DNA from 4 places in the Alteromonas sp. M12 genome. Region 3 is predicted to be linked to each of the others. Evidence: predicted binding sites of a transcription regulator. Region 3 holds the regulator's gene; each other region holds the start of a gene.

Region 1 (4,825 bases), 320 kb from region 3:
TGGCGAGGTCGATTAGCAATGGCATCTGCAACGCCCGCAAATAGTCTATCAACGCTAAGCGCCGCCGCTATCTAACCTGGTAACCTTTTTACCTATATTTGGCTGATGCAGCTTCTTATTGCGGTGTGAATGATTCAGAGCTAAGCAAAGCTGAACCAGTTGAAGAAGTTTGAATATTACCTTCTCTTAAATCTAATAATCGTAGGCCTCTTTGCGCATGATCCAAAGCCTGGGCTTGCCAATTTGATTGATGAAAGCGTTTTGAAGAGTAATAATAATATTCAGCACGCTGGAGACGCAGTCGACTACTGCGGTCTTGTTTCGTTTTATCCACCCTCTGTAACCTTTGCTCAAAATTTTTCAATAAATGAATCACAGGATCAGGTTTAGTTTCAGGTACAGGTTCGGTTTGCCCAATCACCACTGCCGAACTTAAAATTGCCACAATAATTACCGAAAATAACGTTAACTTTTTCATTGCGATATCCTATTCTCTGCACTTTTAACTTATAGACTGTTTTGCAGTTTTGATACCAAAATGAAAGGACAATTAATAGATTCCATAAAACAGATATTATCTATATAAACAATAACTTAAGTCAATTAAAACAGATTTAAACAGCACCTGATAAAATTACGTTCGCGTAGATAAGAAAAAATTGCTTATTGGCTTGTAATTTATACTTAGATTTTAAATGCGGGGTTGACGAGCTAAATTAATAGTAAAAAAAGCGAAAGGCTAAATAGCTCGTAACAATAGACTGATTATAGTTCTAGTGGAGTTTGAGTCTGAACTGGATTGCAATTCATAAATAGAACCAGCCACAAAAGATGCCAACAGACCTCGAGGTGAGCTAATCCACTGTTTAGATTGATCCTGTGCCTTATCTAAAGCGTGACGTTTGATGTCTTTCGACACTTTATACAGCTCAGCTTTGTTTTCAACGATGGCTTTTTGATTAGCTAATAAATCTAACATGTTAATCGCCTTATTTTTCTCGTCTTAGTGACTAGTTTTGCGCGGATGAATTTTCACTTCTAGGCTCAAATAAAGTCTTGATAGTGGTTGATAAACCAATCGAACGAATCGCATTTTTGAAAATTCGATGTATGACCCAGAACATTAATACATTGATGACAATTAACGACAAGGCAACTATCAGCCAATGCACGCCAAAGGCATGTGCTCCATATCCAAATGTCAGTAGCAGTGTCGTCCAAATGATTAAACTGATCCCCACCAGCAACAAAACACAAACTGCGCTAAGCAATAGTGCTTTACCTGATAGCGTTAACTCCTGAACAGCCAACGACTTGGCTTTGCTAATTTGCTCTTTTTGCGCATCCCATACTCTAGACCAATGGGCCTGCAGGTCCGAAAAATCTACAGCGTCATCTTTAGGCGCTGTAGACTCTTCATTATGGTGAGCGTTACCATCAACCATCGTCAGTTTACTTTCTTTTCAGAAATGCAGTGAGAGCCATACCTGCGGCAAATGCAATACCGGCGGTGGCAAGGGGATTTTCTTTAGTGAATTTGCCCACTGCAGATGAATTCCAGTAATCCTGCGCTTGTTGCTGTTTTTCCGATAGAGTTTCAGCTGAGGCGTTTGCTGAGTGTCTCACTTTTTCTTCAGTTTTAGCAGCTTGTTTTGCTAAGGAATCAACTGAATGATGAAGCGCATCAGTCATTTTATCTGCGATTGGAGTCTCCGACTTAGCAGTTGTTTCGTTAGCCATCTTTGCTGCCGATTGCGTTTGGTTCGTCATCTTGTTCTCCTTTTAAAGTTAGAATGCTATCGCCCCATAAATGGCGTATAGTACTTTTAAAAGTGCAACGACTATGCCATCGAGAATTAAAGAACTAAGTCATTAAAAAACAGATGGTTAGAATAAGCATCTAACATGCTCTATTGAAAAATAGGGTTAACCTTGTAAATAGTTCTGATATCCTTTGCAACAATTACATCCATCTTTGAGAGCACTATCTTGGAAATAGGTCTTATCTGTTCAAGCTGCTTTTTAGTAGCGATAACCTTACTACCCTTGTTGCCGAGTAATCATTGGTTATGTCGTAGCTGGGAATTTCCTAGGGTTCAGATCGTTTGCTTGATAATCTTCAACGTACTAATGGTTTTATCCTTAACCGAGGACTACCTAATGTACACTCTGCTGATAGTTAATTTAGCGAGCTTAATTTATCAGTCAATTTGGATTCTGCCTTACACATTTTTATATCCAAAAGAAGTGGAGCACGCTGATAGCTCATCAACTGAATCCAAGGTATCTATTAAAGTCATTACTGCAAACGTTTTAATGCCCAACAGATCGGCACAAAAACTAATTGATTTAATCCGTCAATACGAGCCAGATATTGTTGTTACGTTAGAGACCAACAAATGGTGGCAAGACGCAATGGAACCCATTCATGCCGACTTTCCCTTCAGAGTAAATAAACCATTAGATAACCTCTACGGAATGCACGTTTACAGCAAACACGAAATATCGGATTTAGAGGTACTGGAATTAATTGAAAAAGATATTCCCTCTGTTCATTGCCATATTAAATTTACCGAAAGCGTCAAAGTTAAATTCCATTTTTTACATCCAGCGCCGCCTTCACCTACTGAAAATGACACGGCAAAACCCAGAGATAAAGAGCTCATTTTAATAGCCAATAAAGTCGAGCCGTCCAAACAACCAATAATAGTCACCGGAGATCTAAATGACGTAGCTTGGTCACCTACCACAAGAGCTTTTCGGAAACTAAGTGGATTAAAAGATCCAAGGATTGGTCGCGGCTTCTTTAACACTTTTCATGCAGATTACCCGATAATCAGATGGCCATTAGATCACCTCTTTCATTCTCAACATTTTATGTTGGCTGACATTAAAAGGCTGCCATCGATTGATTCTGATCATTTCCCTCTCTATACAGAGTTAGTGATAAAAGATAAATGGGATTAACACATTGGGGGAATTCAGGGAGAGGAATAGGAGCAGTCCGCTAGCAAGATTAGGTTTTGCAACACGGACTTAACTCTATTGCAGATTCAATCTATCGTTTAGCGATAATCCAAACAGCGTGAATTATGCCTGGCAAATAGCCGAGGATTGTAAGCAATATATTTAAGAAAAATGCGCCACTAAAGCCCACTTGTAAAAACACCCCAACTGGGGGTAAAAGAATAGCCAATATTAGCCTAATGATATCCATAATTTACCTCTTGATTCATTTGTTGTTAGTTGATAATAATATTAGAAGCCGCTCAATGAGCGGCTAGCTATCATTAAGTTATCGGTTAAGCAGTGAGTTCCTGCAGGGCTTTCATCTCGTCATGACAAGCTTGCATAGTGCCTCGAATTTCTCTAAGGGCTAACGTACATGTATCAGGCTGCTTTTCTGCAAGTGCCTCGTCGATTACTTCGAGTGTCTTGTCCTCAACCTCTTCAAGTTGACTAATGTAGGTATGCTCTTTATCAAAAGATAAAAAACCTACCAATTTTGTGTACATGTTGCGTACATTGACGGCGATGGACTCACCAGTTTCTTTCTCACCTTGCTCTGCAATAGCAAAAGGCTGAAGTGCTTCGATTGCGGCTTTTTTCTCAAACATCATTCTCGCAAACACTTGCTTTACAGACTCATGGGTTGCTGTATCTATACTTTCTTCATAAAAATCTGCGCCTGCTTTTAGCACTTCAATCACGTCTGCTACTTTGTTCACTTGTTTTACTTCATTACTCATAAAAATCTCCTATTAATGACTTAAAGAAATAACCAAAGTTAATCATTGGTTGTTGAGTTACGCACTAAGGTAAATGCAGAAACCACACCATTTCTTAAAAACAGTTAGTAGAAGTTAAAACAGCACCATAAAAAATCAATTTTATTAATAAATATCAAATAGATATAAAAATAATAAAAAACAAAATGATTGAGACAAGAAGCCAGAAATATAAAAATTAAGTAGGCTTTATTTTGCTAATGTAAAAAATTTACTCGAAAATTGGAAAGATTACATTGTTGGGATATTGAAAGGGAGGAAAATTAAAAAACCCCGCTAAATAAATTAGCGGGGAACTCACGCTTAGGGGATGTGTATAAGGTTAGGGTTACAACACATCCTCAGAAGCTACAGGATCTTCTGGTTTGACTGTTTTAGACAGCAACAACTCTGCTCTCAGACGCTTCTCGATATCGTCAGCCATATCAGTATGTTCTTTCAAATACTTAACCACGTTGGCTTTTCCTTGACCGATACGTTCGCCATTGTAGCTATACCAAGCTCCAGCCTTCTCAACAAACTTTTGCTTAACACCCAAATCAATAAGTTCGGCTTCTTTACAAATACCTTGGCCATATAGAATTTGGAATTCAGCCTGTTTAAATGGAGGTGCGACTTTGTTTTTAACAACTTTCACACGGGTTTCATTACCAACCACTTCATCACCGTCTTTAATCGCGCCGATACGTCTAATATCTAATCTTACAGAGGCATAGAACTTAAGTGCATTACCACCAGTTGTGGTTTCAGGCGAACCAAACATAACGCCAATTTTCATACGAATTTGGTTAATGAAGATTACCAAAGTATTTGAACGTTTAATGTTACCCGTTAATTTACGTAGCGCTTGTGACATCAGACGTGCTTGTAAACCAACATGAGAATCACCCATATCACCTTCGATCTCAGCTTTAGGCGTTAACGCTGCCACTGAGTCAACGACTACAACATCTACTGCGCCAGAACGAACTAACATATCGCAGATTTCCAATGCTTGTTCACCGGTATCTGGCTGCGAAACCAAAAGATCATCGATG
Region 2 (4,825 bases), 1.4 Mb from region 3:
AGCTCCCTTTTGCACTCAAGCGACTGATACAACAATTTATTTCTACTTTGTGGCGTTTATAATTTTTGAAGCTTTGCGTTGCGAAGCTTTTTAGGGAAACCCATAACGTAACTAAAAAGAGCACACGCATATTCCAGCGTGTGCCCTTTGTCACTATCAGACTAACGTTTACTATTTACGGCGTTTAAGCATCAATAAACCGGATGCTAACAGCAATAAAACGCCTGGTTCAGGCACTTGACCTGGGTCCGATGGTGCAGCACCGGCTGGTAAATTCACATGAAAGTGAACAGCGCTCAGTGCATCTTGAAAGCCACTATGGGTCAAGTTAATAGTATTGCTGCCTAATGATAAGAAAGACGTTATATCAATCTCAACTAAATCCCAAAGACCGCCATTACCTACCGATGAGCCAGGTGTAGCGGGAACTGAAGCGCCATCGAAAAGACCTGCGATATCAACGCCATTAATGAAAAATTGGCCATCGTTGCCTATCCCAAAATCTTGTCCATCACTTACCCCCATTACTAGAGAAGCGGTTCCACCAGAATAATTAATACCAGGCAAAGTCACGTCCCATCCATCAGGATCATAAGAGTTTGGGAAATTCGCATCATTGCCATCGAATGTCACTATATCTCTGTTGTTTGTGGTATCACCATCGTCGTAATAAACGACCAAAGATGCTCCATTTGAATTGTCAGGCGAGAATCCTGACAAAGCATAGGTACCATCGCCACTGACTAAGCCAGTCACATCCGCGCGGTAGGCTTGGCTGTTATCCTGTCCCCAGAAATTATCATCAGAAAAACCGATATTAGTGCCTGAAATAGCACTGCCATTGAACATAACGTTAGCATTAAATGTTGAATCGCTTGATGATGTAGGACCATGCCAGTATAGATAGGCTTGACTGACCGTGCCTGACACACCAGATAGTGCAATATCACCTACTCCTGTGCCACGCAATCCCCCTACGCCAGCATAGGCGAAATCGGTTTCACGTTGAGTTTCGAATAGGTTGATTAAATTAGCTGAAGCAGCCGTACTGCAAGCCAATATAGCCCCCCCTATACTGAGTTTAGAGAAACGATTTATCATATTTTTATTCCTTGTTAATTACATAGGCTCACTTAGATCTACTACTTAACATTTGTAAAACTACGTAATTGCTTCAGCATACCTTGTGCCAAATTTTCAACCATGTTGAAAACTAAGCGTTTTAATTCCCCACTAGTTAACAAATTGTAAATTTTGTAAAAAACCCTGACAAAAAGAAGGGAGGAAAATATCTCAAATCTGGACAGCCACCTTTTTTCAAATATCTCAAATCTGGACAGCCACCTTTGAAAGTATTGAAAGATCGTGGCTCATAACTATTAATGGATTTTATCGAAAAGGTTTTAATACGCTCATTATCTAGATAAATACCTATGGAATCATCGGTTTCTGGGAAATGGGCGCTATTGAGCTGAATTTAGTGCAGGGGGAGGCCTGTCTCTTGTGCAAAGAAACAATTGAAATGAAAAGCGGCTTTAGTGGAATCGTTAGCCTACAGAATTCTTTTGCCGACGTTTTCGCTTATAGCGTTTCAAGGTGTCTGATTGCCCTGCAGCCACGCTAAAATTGGTTTCAAAGGTCAAAAACATATCTTGCCAGGTGTGTTCATCCACCCCTAAACGTTGCAATATGGGTGATTCATTCATATCAATTGCACCTCGTTTGTGAGGATTAATACTGCGACCAGATAGGTCAACCAACTTAAGATATTCGACTAAATCGAACATTAGCCCCTGCGGTTTTGGGTTGCCAACAAAGGGCATTAACGTAGAGGGCTGATAACCTTTCTTAAAATCATGAATACGGCGTTTAATACTGGTGTGGTTAGAAGACTCTGGGGTTGTTGCCATTTTTGCCCGGATAGGGTTTAAGTCTACGTACACCATACAGGCTGCTAAGGCATGTTCATCTAACAGTGCTTGTGACTTGAATCGCCCTTCCCAAAAGTGACCGGTACAGTCATCCTCTTGATTAGCTTGTCGAGCAATCGGCTCATTCAATTCTCGCATAAACCAGCTAATGTCGGTTAAGCGATTATGATAAACGGACAAGGTTGACTGGAGTGTGATTTGTTCAGCGTCTGTGAACACGGGAGCTTCTTTTGAGGTTAACCTTTGTGAGAGCAAGGTTCCTTTGTGAAGCTTGTGCCAGCGCTGAGCAATCTCTGTATCCGTCCAATGTTTAGCTTTGTCAGCATTCACATGTAACACCACATGGGTGTGATTGCTCATCACTGCATAGGCACAAACTTCGATGGCAAAGACGGTGGTCAAAAACAATAACCTGTCTTCTACCCACTGGCGACGATGCTCATAGCTTTTCCCTGTCAGTTCATCTTCACCACACAAAAAGGCACGCCGGACACATCGGGATACACAATGATAATAAGGGGTATCTGAAAGATTGATTTGTCGCTTCCTTGCCAGTGGCATAATTCACTCCCTGAATTAATCATACTAAAGCATAGTTGATTCTATTTTCCTAAGAGTCTAGTTCTAGTCTAGTTTGTGGCTGTCCATGTTGGCTCATGCTATATGGCTGTCCATGTTTAAAATATTGGCTCATGCTATATGGCTGTCCATGTTTAAAATAATATGGCTGTCCATGTTTAAAATAGTAAACCAAAAGGGATTTACTGCTGCCTAATCTCTGCGTATTTTGCATTGAGTAAGGTGATGATATCATCAGCAGCCAATTCAATTTCCAAGCCTCGACGGCCTGCACTGACATAGATTGTCGAAAACCTTTGAGCACTATCATCAATAATGGTTTTTAAGCGTTTCTTTTGACCTAAAGGGCTGACACCACCCAATACGTAACCGGTGGCTCGCTCCACATCAGCTTTGTCCGCCATGTTTACCTTTTTTGCACTTAACGCTTTTGCCATCAACTTCATACTCAGGCTAGTATTAACCGGTAAAATGGCCACTGCCAATTCCTTTCCATCAAATTCAACAACCAAGGTTTTAAATACTTGTTGTTGGGCTAATCCCAGCTTCTCTGCAGCCTCTAAGCCAAATGATTTAGTGTCTGAATCATGCTGATATTGATGGACGGTATATTGAATTTTACGTTTTTTGGCTAGATTAATTGCAGGTGTCATTTTTCAATACTCATTAATTAAAAGGTTTAGGTCTCACCATTACCCAGACTGCGTTCTTCCATGTATTCAGCCAATAGCTTAGCAACAGGATCCGCGCTATTATTTAAGCTCGAAAAGACCCCGAGTTGATCCTCATGTTTACGATGTTGGCCAAGTTTTTCTTTTCCCTGAATGTCATCTATTTCCAGTTTGAAACCTACCACGGCCTGACGAAGGCGTTGCTGGTAATCTTCAGGCATTGTGCTGTCATCTTTTAACAAACTAGGCTCATAGTGAGAAATCAATTGGCGCATTCTTAAGGCAGTATCATCTTCATCTAATAACTGCACCACCCCATAACAATGAACAGCCACATAATTCCAAGTAGGGACAGCGGGTTTTGTCGCATACCAGCTAGGAGAAATGTAAGCGTGCGGCCCATTAAAGACAACAAGCGCTCGGTTATTGTCGATAGTTTTCCAGTGAGGGTTGGCTTTGGCCATATGGGCAAACAAACATAGTTTACCATTTTCATCCACATCACAAACAAATGGCAGATGGGTAGAATTCAAATCAGTAGATACAATTAATCCAAAACTATTTTGTGCGATAAAACTTCGCATCGCATCCAAGTCTGATAACTGAAATTTTTTCTCAACATACATGGGCTTCTCCACAAATATCATCTTTGAACATAAAAAAGCCCCTTGCGGGGCTTTCAAAAACTGCAATTTGTAAATGGAATTAATATTCCCACCAAGCCTCTTGCCACCAATCTAGAAATTCTTCGAAGTCGATGAATCCATCATTGTTCTCATCAATCAATGAGAAGCCTTCTTGAACGTGACTCGCTTTTGTTTTTGGCGAAAGGATGGTTAAAAGCTCTATAAACTCAGGTAAATCAATTTGACCATTTTTATCGTGGTCAAAAAAGTCAAACTCTTTGCGAATCTCAGCAATTTTGCTGTCATCCAATGGTGTTTTGTCGGTCATATTTAAGTCTTATAATACTTTCTAATTTAATTCAAACGGCAGTTTAACGCGTTATAAGTGTGTCTGTCTACGCTGACTTACCTGCAGCTAAACGTCTTTCTCTGCGCTCAGCCGCTTTACGTTGTCGACGCAACTTTGTCGCCTTTCGAGCTTCAGATCCCACATGTTCTTCGTTGCGCTCTCTAGCTAAATTCACCTGCTTTTCACGTTCACGAAAACGCGCAATCTGCTCATCTGTGTGTTTACCAAAACATTTAGGACAACTCACGCCTGGTTCATATTCTGGTGTTTGTTTATCTTCTTCAGTTATGGGTAGACGACAAGCATAACAAGCTTCGTAGTGACTTTTTTGTAATTTATGATCAACTGCAACACGGTTATCAAATACAAAACAATCGCCTTTCCACATAGTATTTTGCTCAGGGACTTCTTCCAAATATTTTAAAATCCCCCCTTCTAAGTGATACACCTCTTCAAATCCCTGCTCCTTCATAAATGCAGTGGATTTTTCACAACGAATTCCCCCCGTGCAAAACATCGCTACTTTTTTATGCTTTTTAGGATCGAGATTATCTGCTACATACTGGGGAAACTCCCGAAAAGAGTCAGTTTTAGGGTTGACTGCATTTTCGAAAGTACCAATTTCAATTTCGTAATCATTACGAGTATCAATCAGTAAGACTTCAGGGT
Region 3 (4,825 bases):
GATTCCTGTGCTGCCCATCTTTTCGCGGCTAACCAGACTATTTAAAATCGTTGTCTGATCAATGTCATCGATTTTTTCTGCCGCTATTAGGCTGATAGTTTCAAGAATTCGTTTTTTACTTGTCCCCTGGACTGCACAACTTGTGCAGTCAGGGGAAAGGATGTCTTTAATTTCCATTAATTAATCTAATATATGTTAATGACGCTTAATTTTTTCCTTGTGCTTGATTACCTGTCGATCAAGCTTATCTATCAATCCGTCAATTGCTGCGTACATATCGTTGTGCTCTGAGGTTGCAAATACTTCGCCTCCGCTAAGATGAACTGTCGCTTCAGCTTTTTGATTAAGCTTCTCGACATTAAGAATGACATGGACATTGTTGATATGATCAAAATGCCTTTCTAGCTTTGTAAATTTATTGTCTACATAATCTCGCAAAGAATCTGTAATTTCTACATGATGGCCAGTAAGGTTAATTTGCATATTAGCGTATTCCTTCTGTTGTTGAGCCTACAGCAGGCTCTTGCGTTGGTTAGACGGTGGGATCGATAAAGACTCCCGGTATTTTGCTATTGTCCTACGGGCGACCTGAATACCTTGGTCTGCCAGTAGATCAGCAATCTTACTGTCGCTAAGAGGCTTGGTAGGAAGCTCTGCTGCGACGAGTTTTTTAATTAATGCGCGAATTGCCGTTGAGGAACACTCTCCTCCAGAATCAGTTGCTACATGGCTGGAGAAAAAGTATTTAAGTTCATAAATTCCTCTAGGCGTATGCATATATTTCTGTGTGGTAACACGGGAAATAGTTGATTCATGCATATCTACCATTTCTGCGACATCATTTAACACCATTGGTTTCATCATTTCAGGTCCATGCTCAAAAAAACCAACCTGCTGCTGAACAATGCAGTTTGCGACTTTGAGTAAAGTGTCATTACGACTCTCTAGACTTTTTATAAACCACTTGGCTTCTTGCATATGCGACCGAATAAATTGACTATCACTGGTGTTTTTAGCGTTCCGGCTCATTGCCGCATATTGCTGATTTACATTCAGCTTAGGCAAACTATCGGGATTTAGCTCAACTTGCCAACGACCATTTTTCTTCATCACTGAAACATCTGGAATGACGTATTCAGATTCACCGATTAACAATGAACTACCAGGGCGTGGATTGAGTGTTTGCAATAACCGCATAGCTTCTCGTAATTCGTCTTCTTTTAGACGAGTTTTACGCATTAAAGTTCGGTAATCTTTACTGCCTAATAAGTCAGCATATTCGCTGATTAATAACTTAGCTTCATTTAACCAAGGGGTGTCAGGTGCAAATTGATTCATTTGTACCATTAAACATTCTTGCGGATTTCTTGAGCCTGAACCAATAGGGTCGAACATTTGAATACGTTTTAAAACGCATTCCACCTCATCAAGTTCAACCTCTTCATGGTCGAGACTAGCAAGAACATCTTCGGTGCTGATAGTGAGGTAACCAGACTCATCAATAGAGTCGATAATTGCGATTGCTATGGCAGTATCAACTTCAGAAAAAGGCGTTAAGCGCATCTGCCACAATAGGTGATCTTGAATATTTTCGGTTGTTTCACCTTGGAAAATTTGGTCGTCATCGCCGCCACTACCACCGCTTATTGAGGCGGGGGCTGAGGAGGCACTGATATATTCGTCCCATGTGCTATCTATGGGTAATTCGTCTGGGATATCTGCTTTTTCTAATGCCTCGTTTGTATCCATGGAATCAGAACTTGCGGATACCGTCTCCTCTGAGAACTTGTCATTACTGTCTGCTAAAGCGGAATCCCCAGTAGGGATATCTGAACCGTCTTCTACTTCTAAAAGTGGATTCGATTCTAACGCTTCCTGTATTTCCTGTTGTAAATCCAGCGTTGATAATTGCAATAGACGTATAGCCTGTTGCAATTGAGGCGTCATTGTTAGTTGCTGGCTGAATTTTAATTGTAACGAGGGTTTCATTTAGTTTTTTTATTCTTACTTGTTTAGCCACAAAGCTTTGGTTAAAAACAACATACCTCTACTATAGCTTGAATTGCTCGCCAAGGTATACATCTCTGACTTGTTGATTATTTAAAACTTCTTCTGCGGTTCCAGAAGCTATCAATTCACCATGACTCACAATATACGCTTTTTCACACACGTCTAGCGTTTCACGCACATTATGATCAGTTATTAATACACCAATACCTCTATCGCGTAGGTGTTGAATTATTTTTTTTATATCGTTTACTGAAATCGGGTCAACACCAGCAAAGGGTTCATCCAATAGAATAAACTCAGGGGCGGCCGCTAATGCACGAGCGATCTCGACTCTTCTGCGCTCCCCGCCTGATAAACTCATGCCAAGGCTGTTACGAATATGGTTAATATTGAATTCATCCAATAATGCATCCGCTTGCTCTTCTCGCTGATCAGAACTTAATTCTTTTCGGGTTTGCAAAATTGCCATGATATTTTGGTAAACGGTTAACTTACGAAATATAGATGATTCTTGAGGAAGATAACCAATTCCTTTTCGTGCACGGATGTGCATGGGTTGTAAGGTTAACTCGGTCTGATCAATATAAATCTCGCCTTTATCGAGTGGCACTAACCCAACAATCATATAGAAGGTGGTCGTTTTACCTGCACCATTGGGACCTAACAGGCCAACAATCTGTCCAGTAGAAACTTCAATGCTTACATCTCGCACCACTTGCCGAGATTTATAAGACTTCGCTAAATTGGTCGCTTTTAACGTTGCCATTAAGGTTTTTCATCCTGCAACTTGTCTTGCTCTTCTTCAGTTTTTTTAGTGTCGTCAGTTTGCCGATTGCGAATGCTTTCGGGTTGGAAAATGGCAGTGACCCCGCCTTCTGCGTTGCCGTCACTTTCTGCTATCAATTGCTCTAATTCCATATTAAATTGAATCGATTCACCTTTAACAAGGCTACTATCCTGATTTAATTCGGCTGCACCATTGAGTGTCAGAGTACGATTCGATACTTCATATTTAATTTCATTGGCCGCGGCACTAATATTACTGCCATCATCGAGGGTTTGGCTGTATTTTGCTGGTTTACCTCGGGCAATAAAAACTTCTTTACCTTCCCCTAAACCCGCAATAACCTCGACTTCGTCAGCCAAAATTTCAAGGCTACCTTGGGTGATTTTGACGTCTTTTCTAAATATCGACGTTTTGGTTTTGCCATCAAAAAAATTCGACTTTGAGTCAACTTTGATTGGCAAGCTAAAATCGTTCTCACCGGCAATAATAGCGGCGCTGAACATTAAGCTAATAAATAAAGCGCTAACGCGGCGCATATTGAGTTTGCACATGATTTTTAAGTTCATATTCCTGTGTAGTTAAATTTGCTACAAAACCGTTACTTTTAACAGTGAAATCTTTCCCGTTTATCTCAACCGGTTCGTCAGACATCATTGTTTTATCGACTAAATTAATTTCTAAAAACTGGGTTCTGATTGTTTGCACAAATCCCGATTCATCGAGGCTTCTAATCTCTACATCAGTTTCTAATTGAATTCGATTATCCTCATACAGCGTGCCTTCCTCAGCTTCTACATGCCAAGGCGTTTGCTCATCGGAAACATAGATGGTGTATTTAGGTTGGCTGAATAAAGTGAAGCCTAGGATTTGATAATGTTCCATTTTAAGCGCGAATACCTGATGATTCACTTCGCCGTTTTCATTGTAAAGAGTGCTGCGCATATTCCTCGCCTGATAATTAGGCTGCCAGGAATCTTCATTACTAGAATCTGTCTGTTCTGGATCTGAACCCATCCACCCTGGCACATATACCATCAAGACTAGCACAAACAAGATGCCAATGCTTAGGGTGATACGATTCATACACTACTACCGTAAATACGATTTAATTTGTTGTTGGCAAACAAAATTAGATCACAGATTTCTCTCACTGCGCCAGCACCACCAGTTGTTTTAGTGACATATTCTGCCACTGATTTCACATATGGGTGGCCATTAGGAACACTGATAGACACACTGCTTTGTTCAAACATACCTACATCAGGCATATCATCACCCATTGAAGCGATATTCTCTTTTTTTAGGTTTAATCCCGTTTTGAGTTTATGTACTGCGGTCTTTTTGTCTTCGACACCTTGAATGATCAGAGACACGCCTAGGGCTGACATTCTATTTTCCACAATGGCGGACTGGCGACCAGTGACTATTGCCACATCAATGCCAATTTCCAACATTGACTTTACGCCATAGCCATCAAGTGTATGAAACGCTTTAAGTTCTTCACCATTGTTTCCCATAAAAATGCTGCCATCAGAGAAGATGCCATCTACGTCACACACCAGTAATTTAATTTTACTAAGCTTATTAATGAAATGGTTATTAACTGGACCATAAAGGGTTTCAATAATTGACACTAAACAACTCCGGCTTTTAGTAACATATGCATATTTAATGCGCCAACTGGCTTATTTTCATGATCTACTGCAAACATTGAATTGATACTGTATTTCTCCATCAAATTAAGTCCTTCAACTGCTAACATTTCCGGTCGACCCGTTTTGCTGTTAGCTGTCATTACCTCAGAAACTGGGGTTGAGTGTATATCAATCCTATCATCAAGGATGCGGCGCAAGTCACCATCTGTAAAAATCCCAACCAACTTGCCAGTCTCGTCTATTATTCCTGTCATTCCTAGCCCTTTTCGAGAAATTTCGAACAAAGCATTGCGCACGGTTTGATCTAATTTCACTAAGGGTAACTCATCACCTGTATGCATGATATCTGCAATTGTTAATAACAGCCTACGAC
Region 4 (4,825 bases), 470 kb from region 3:
GATGAGGTTTTTATCGCAACGATTGTTCGGTGAGTAGCGCAGCTTGGTAGCGCACTTGGTTTGGGTCCAAGGGGTCGCAGGTTCGAATCCTGTCTCACCGACCATTTTTTTGCTTGTTCAGATTCGTAGAGCGTCCGTAGCTCAGCTGGATAGAGCACCCGCCTTCTAAGCGGGTGGTCGCAGGTTCGAATCCTGCCGGACGCGCCAGCGGAACGGTTGGATATGAATTTGATATCTAGTGTTACTTCTCGATAATGTATATTTAATGAGAGTGACAGATGAATACGGATATATAATTATCTGGTAAGTAAAAAAGATTTAGTGTAGAAAAGAGTAACACAGTGGTGGACGTAGCTCAGTTGGTAGAGCCCCGGATTGTGATTCCGGTGGTCGTGGGTTCAAACCCCATCGTCCACCCCACTTGCGGAAGTGGTGGAATTGGTAGACACGCTGGATTTAGGTTCCAGTGCTTCACGGCGTGAGAGTTCAAGTCTCTCCTTCCGCACCATATTTAGAAGATCCCTTCTCAATATCTCAGTTATTTAATAACCGTTAAACTCCCTTATTTTCCTTCTGTCCTTTTTCTTAATTTTCTTTGTGTCTATTTAACGATAAGCATCCTTGCCTATTTTCGTTTTTCTAAATTTTCTGAATACTTAGGTTTTCTGAAGGAATATCTAAATATAAACTAATCACTTGACCACCACGTAATACGCTAAACACCAATGTTTGAGCGGTGGGCAGTAATGTTTGAACGGCCTCTAGTCCCTCTTCTGTGGTGATATCGTTACCATTTATTTTTTGTAAAATATCACCTTGTTTGAAATTTGCACTTTTATACAGTTTTGGATTCATGCCTGGAGACACGTTAAAACCTGCCGATAAGTCATTTTGGTCAAACGGTGAAATATGAATAATGTGCTCTAATAATTTAGGCCGATTGCCAATTGATTTTGCAATGTCATCATCATTGGAATTTTGATCATAACCATTTGATGAGTTTGAATTGGTATTAGTGCTTCCCTTGTCTTCATCACTCGAAGCGGTTCCTCTAAGCAATAAAACCTGTCGTTGACCTTCATTTAACAATATAACCCTATCGTTCCTTATTTCTTGAATAACCGCATTGGTGTATGCAATTTGGTCCTCAATAAAGTAAGTGCGAATTTGTAAACGTGATTGAATGGTTGCTGAGGCTTCAGTATCCACATCACTGGCTACCACGCCTATTAATGAAATATCTAATGGGCTTGGCGGTATACCTTCCAAATCTATTTCTTGTTCCTCCGGCTGTGAATGTTGTGGATGCTGTTGTTGTTGCATACCGATATCGCCGGTCTCATTCAGTAACTCTTTTTTGACTTCCTCTGACAGCTCAATTGGCTCATGAGCAGGAGGTGCAAACATGACATAACACAATACTGCTATTGCGATGAAAAGGATGGTTAGAATTATTTTGCTATTGCTATTGCTCATGCAGAGAACTCGGGAGTAAATTTGTATTAATGTTAGGTGCAGGATAACCATCACTAGCTTGCTTCTCAATGCCTATTTCAGGGGGACACCCTAATAACGGTTATCAATACATCTTAAAGAAGGCTTTTGTTACTTTGTCTAACAAATACTAAAGGCAAGTAACGCAAATTTTAAGGTAATTTAATTGGACTCGCATTTATGACTTAAATTATGAATAAGTGGTTCTTATTTTTGTTCAGTATTTAAGTTTATGTTTCATATTTTAAGTTTTGTTTTTGATAAATTATATTAAATCAATTAAAACAATGGGTTACACTTATTTTTAAATCTGGCATGGTGTGTGCATTGATATCTGTAGAGATTAAAATTTATCCGAAGTGGAGTGGTAAAATGAGTTTTTTTACAGATAAGAAAACATTGTTAGTTGGAGCGTTATCACTAATTGGCAGTGTTTCAGCAGTGATGCTGACAACTCAAGCCAATAGTAGCAGTGTTCCTTTTTTTACCGAATCGGGCAGTACCCCGCAAATGGTTATTAAACAGAACGTCGCAAAAGAACAATCCTATATATTACAGGGGTTAGGTCGCGATGCTCTAGTTTCTGCAGTAGAGCGCGTTGGTGGTGCGGTGGCTCGTGAATTCCCTATTATCAACGCCATAAGCGCATATTTGTCTGTTTCTCAGGCTGATGAACTAGCCAATATATCTGGTTTGCACGTTACCGCAGATAGAAACGTAATGACCATGGGAAGTGATAATGGGAAGTTGGAAAGTGCATCAGGCCAACTTAAAAAATTCGCCATCGATAATAATATCGCCACTCAAACTCAGGCAGATTTGTTGCATGAAAGGGGGATTACTGGACGAGGTGTGACAGTAGCTGTTTTAGACAGCGGTACATTGATGGGCGGAAGCCAAGGTAAATATTTATTACGCAATCAATATGACCGTGCTCGTGCATTTTATAAGTATAACGCGATTAAAAGTAAAAAGACGCGAACTTTGAATGATGACCAAAACGGTCATGGTAGTCACGTGACCGGGATAATTGCCAGCAGTTTAAAAAGTGAAGATGGTAAGTTTAACGGCATGGCGCCAGATGTATATTTGTTATCTGTTAAAGCCTTTGATGCTTCAGGAAACGGCAGCTATACGGATGTGTTAGACGGCTTAAACTATATCTATCAAAACCGTAATCGCTATCGTATCCGTGTGCTAAATTTGTCGTTAGGGGCTAGTGTGCAATCTAACTATTGGAGCGATCCAATTAACCAAGCTGTGATGCGTTTATGGGATGCTGGTATTGTAGTGGTGACTTCAGTGGGTAACACTGGCTCAGATTATGCGACAGTGTCAGTTCCAGGTAACAATCCGTATATTATTACCGTTGGTGCAGCGACAGACAGTTATACTCCCAGCGATGCAAGTGATGATCGTATGACTACGTTCTCGTCTAAGGGACCTTCAGTAGAGGGCTTTGTTAAACCTGAAATCGTAGCATTTGGCGGGCATATCAGCTCTAAAATGAACAAAAATTTACTGAAAAACAAAAACTTCGTAGAATCTGAGACCGGTGAAGATTACCACATGATATCTGGTACTTCACAGGCAGCTGCAGTGGTTACAGGTACGGTTGCTTTAATGTTGCAACACAATCCTTACTTAAGCCCTGATGATGTAAAGTGTCGTTTGATTGATTCAGCGTCAGCTATGACAGATCCATCTACAGGTGAAGCTTATGGTCCTTTCACACAAGGTGCAGGTCTAATCAATGCCTATGCGGCAGTTACAAGTACTGCTTCAGGTTGTGCCAATGTAGGCTTAGATCTTACAGCTGATTTGAACGGTGTTGCTCACTTTAAAGGGCCAGCACGAGTGACTGAACAAGGTCAACTGTTGTTAGCACTAGGTAATGGTGAATTCGTAGCTGAAGGTTCAATCTGGGATGGTACGACAACAATTGAAGGCTCTATCTGGGATGGACTTACTGCAATTGAAGGTTCAATTTGGGATGGGACCACTGCACTTCAAGGTTCAATTTGGGATGGTTCAACGACTATTGAAGGTTCAATCTGGGATGGCACTACTGCCCTGCAAGGCTCGATTTGGGATGGTTCTACTATACTTGAAGGTTCAATCTGGGATGGATTCTCAGTATTAGAAGGTTCAATTTGGGATGGCACTACCGCCCTTGAAGGTTCACTTTGGGATGGTTTGTCTAGTCTTGAAGGTTCAATCTGGGATGGTTCTACTGCCCTTGAAGGTTCGATTTGGGATGGTTTATCGTCTATCCAAGGCTCAATTTGGGATGCCTTAACTTCAATCGAAGGTTCAGTATGGGATGGAAATACATCAATCGAATCTGTCGACCAAGCATTGTTAGACGAATCTGTAGCGAATGATGAACAACAATCAAATCAGCTATTGGAAATTGAAATAGACTAATTAATTCTACATTGCGTAATAGCAAGCTGCATTCCATGAATGCAGCTTGCTTGTTTCAGAATAAAAGAGTTATCAATTTTGGTTGAACATGTGGTAATCGGCTACTAAGATGCTCATGCTTTCAACGATTAGGACAAAATAAATAGATGAAGTCATTGATGCTAGTTAAAAACCTAAAATTACAAATAATGCTTATTTTAATTGTATTGTTTAGCGCTTTTAACGCGATAGCAGATAATGAAAATATTAAGTTTCAGCGTATTACCCTAGATCAAGGGTTGTCCCAAGAAAATATATTAACCGCCTTTCAGGACTCTGAAGGATACATGTGGTTTGGCACGCAAGAAGGCCTGAACCGATATGATGGTTATCAATTCAAAGTATTCACTTACAGTTCCAGAAATAAAGACTCGTTAAGTTCTGATTGGGTCTATTCGATTATAGAGCCGCAAAAAAATGTCTTATGGATAGGCACACGCAATGGCGTTAATGTGTTTGATAAAAGCTCGCAAACCTTCAAACATTACCGATATCAAGCCGCAGACAAAGGTAGTATAAATTCAGACACTGTGCGAGTACTGTTTAACTCATCACAAAATCAAATTTGGATTGGCACTGACAACGGATTGAATATATATAATCCAGCCACTGATGATTTCACTAATGTAGCCCTTAGCGCTGACGAAACAAAGCGTATTTCAGTGCAAAGTATCAGCGAAGACCAGCAAGGCAATTTGTGGGTCTCAGCCCTAGGTTTAGGCGTAATCAAACTCGACGCCAATTCCCATCAGGTTTTAGTGGACGCTGCGGAAATGGACCTAGTTACGGGGGGGCAAACTAATCAAGTAAAGACAATTATGGTTGATAGTCAACAAAGGCTTTGGCTAGGCAGTGATAAAGGTGC

The links. The regulator sigma-54, encoded in region 3, starts transcription at its own class of promoters, with help from an activator protein. The targets are predictions, from matches to a motif close to GTTGGCACGNNNNTNGNNT.
Region 1: the regulator sigma-54 is predicted to act here: its motif matches at 1,833-1,851, upstream of VUI23_RS04675 (DUF883 domain-containing protein).
Region 2: the regulator sigma-54 is predicted to act here: its motif matches at 1,176-1,194, upstream of VUI23_RS09535 (PEP-CTERM sorting domain-containing protein).
Region 4: the regulator sigma-54 is predicted to act here: its motif matches at 1,804-1,822, upstream of VUI23_RS05330 (S8 family peptidase).

The regions. Positions count from the first base shown of each region.
Region 1 is NZ_CP144164.1:1,101,777-1,106,601, reverse strand. Features, by position in the region: gene VUI23_RS04695 (LysR family transcriptional regulator) at 1-75, shown strand, start outside; gene VUI23_RS04690 (hypothetical protein) at 116-478, opposite strand; gene VUI23_RS04685 (hypothetical protein) at 740-979, opposite strand; gene VUI23_RS04680 (hypothetical protein) at 1,011-1,445, opposite strand; gene VUI23_RS04675 (DUF883 domain-containing protein) at 1,453-1,770, opposite strand; gene VUI23_RS04670 (endonuclease/exonuclease/phosphatase family protein) at 2,161-2,967, shown strand; gene VUI23_RS04665 (YqaE/Pmp3 family membrane protein) at 3,059-3,217, opposite strand; gene VUI23_RS04660 (PA2169 family four-helix-bundle protein) at 3,303-3,749, opposite strand; gene recA (recombinase RecA) at 4,117-4,825, opposite strand, start outside.
Region 2 is NZ_CP144164.1:2,224,685-2,229,509, reverse strand. Features, by position in the region: gene VUI23_RS09535 (PEP-CTERM sorting domain-containing protein) at 172-1,101, opposite strand; gene VUI23_RS09530 (transposase) at 1,548-2,492, opposite strand; gene ybaK (Cys-tRNA(Pro) deacylase) at 2,693-3,163, opposite strand; gene VUI23_RS09520 (FMN-binding negative transcriptional regulator) at 3,190-3,807, opposite strand; gene VUI23_RS09515 (EF-hand domain-containing protein) at 3,887-4,135, opposite strand; gene VUI23_RS09510 (rhodanese-related sulfurtransferase) at 4,203-4,825, opposite strand, start outside.
Region 3 is NZ_CP144164.1:778,128-782,952, forward strand. Features, by position in the region: gene ptsN (PTS IIA-like nitrogen regulatory protein PtsN) at 1-177, opposite strand, end outside; gene hpf (ribosome hibernation promoting factor) at 196-483, opposite strand; gene VUI23_RS03275 (RNA polymerase factor sigma-54) at 511-1,989, opposite strand; gene lptB (LPS export ABC transporter ATP-binding protein) at 2,051-2,776, opposite strand; gene lptA (lipopolysaccharide transport periplasmic protein LptA) at 2,776-3,333, opposite strand; gene lptC (LPS export ABC transporter periplasmic protein LptC) at 3,320-3,880, opposite strand; gene kdsC (3-deoxy-manno-octulosonate-8-phosphatase KdsC) at 3,877-4,431, opposite strand; gene VUI23_RS03300 (KpsF/GutQ family sugar-phosphate isomerase) at 4,431-4,825, opposite strand, start outside.
Region 4 is NZ_CP144164.1:1,251,205-1,256,029, forward strand. Features, by position in the region: tRNA gene VUI23_RS05305 (tRNA-Pro) at 28-104, shown strand; tRNA gene VUI23_RS05310 (tRNA-Arg) at 131-207, shown strand; tRNA gene VUI23_RS05315 (tRNA-His) at 345-420, shown strand; tRNA gene VUI23_RS05320 (tRNA-Leu) at 424-508, shown strand; gene VUI23_RS05325 (type II secretion system protein N) at 640-1,476, opposite strand; gene VUI23_RS05330 (S8 family peptidase) at 1,867-3,921, shown strand; gene VUI23_RS05335 (two-component regulator propeller domain-containing protein) at 4,068-4,825, shown strand, end outside.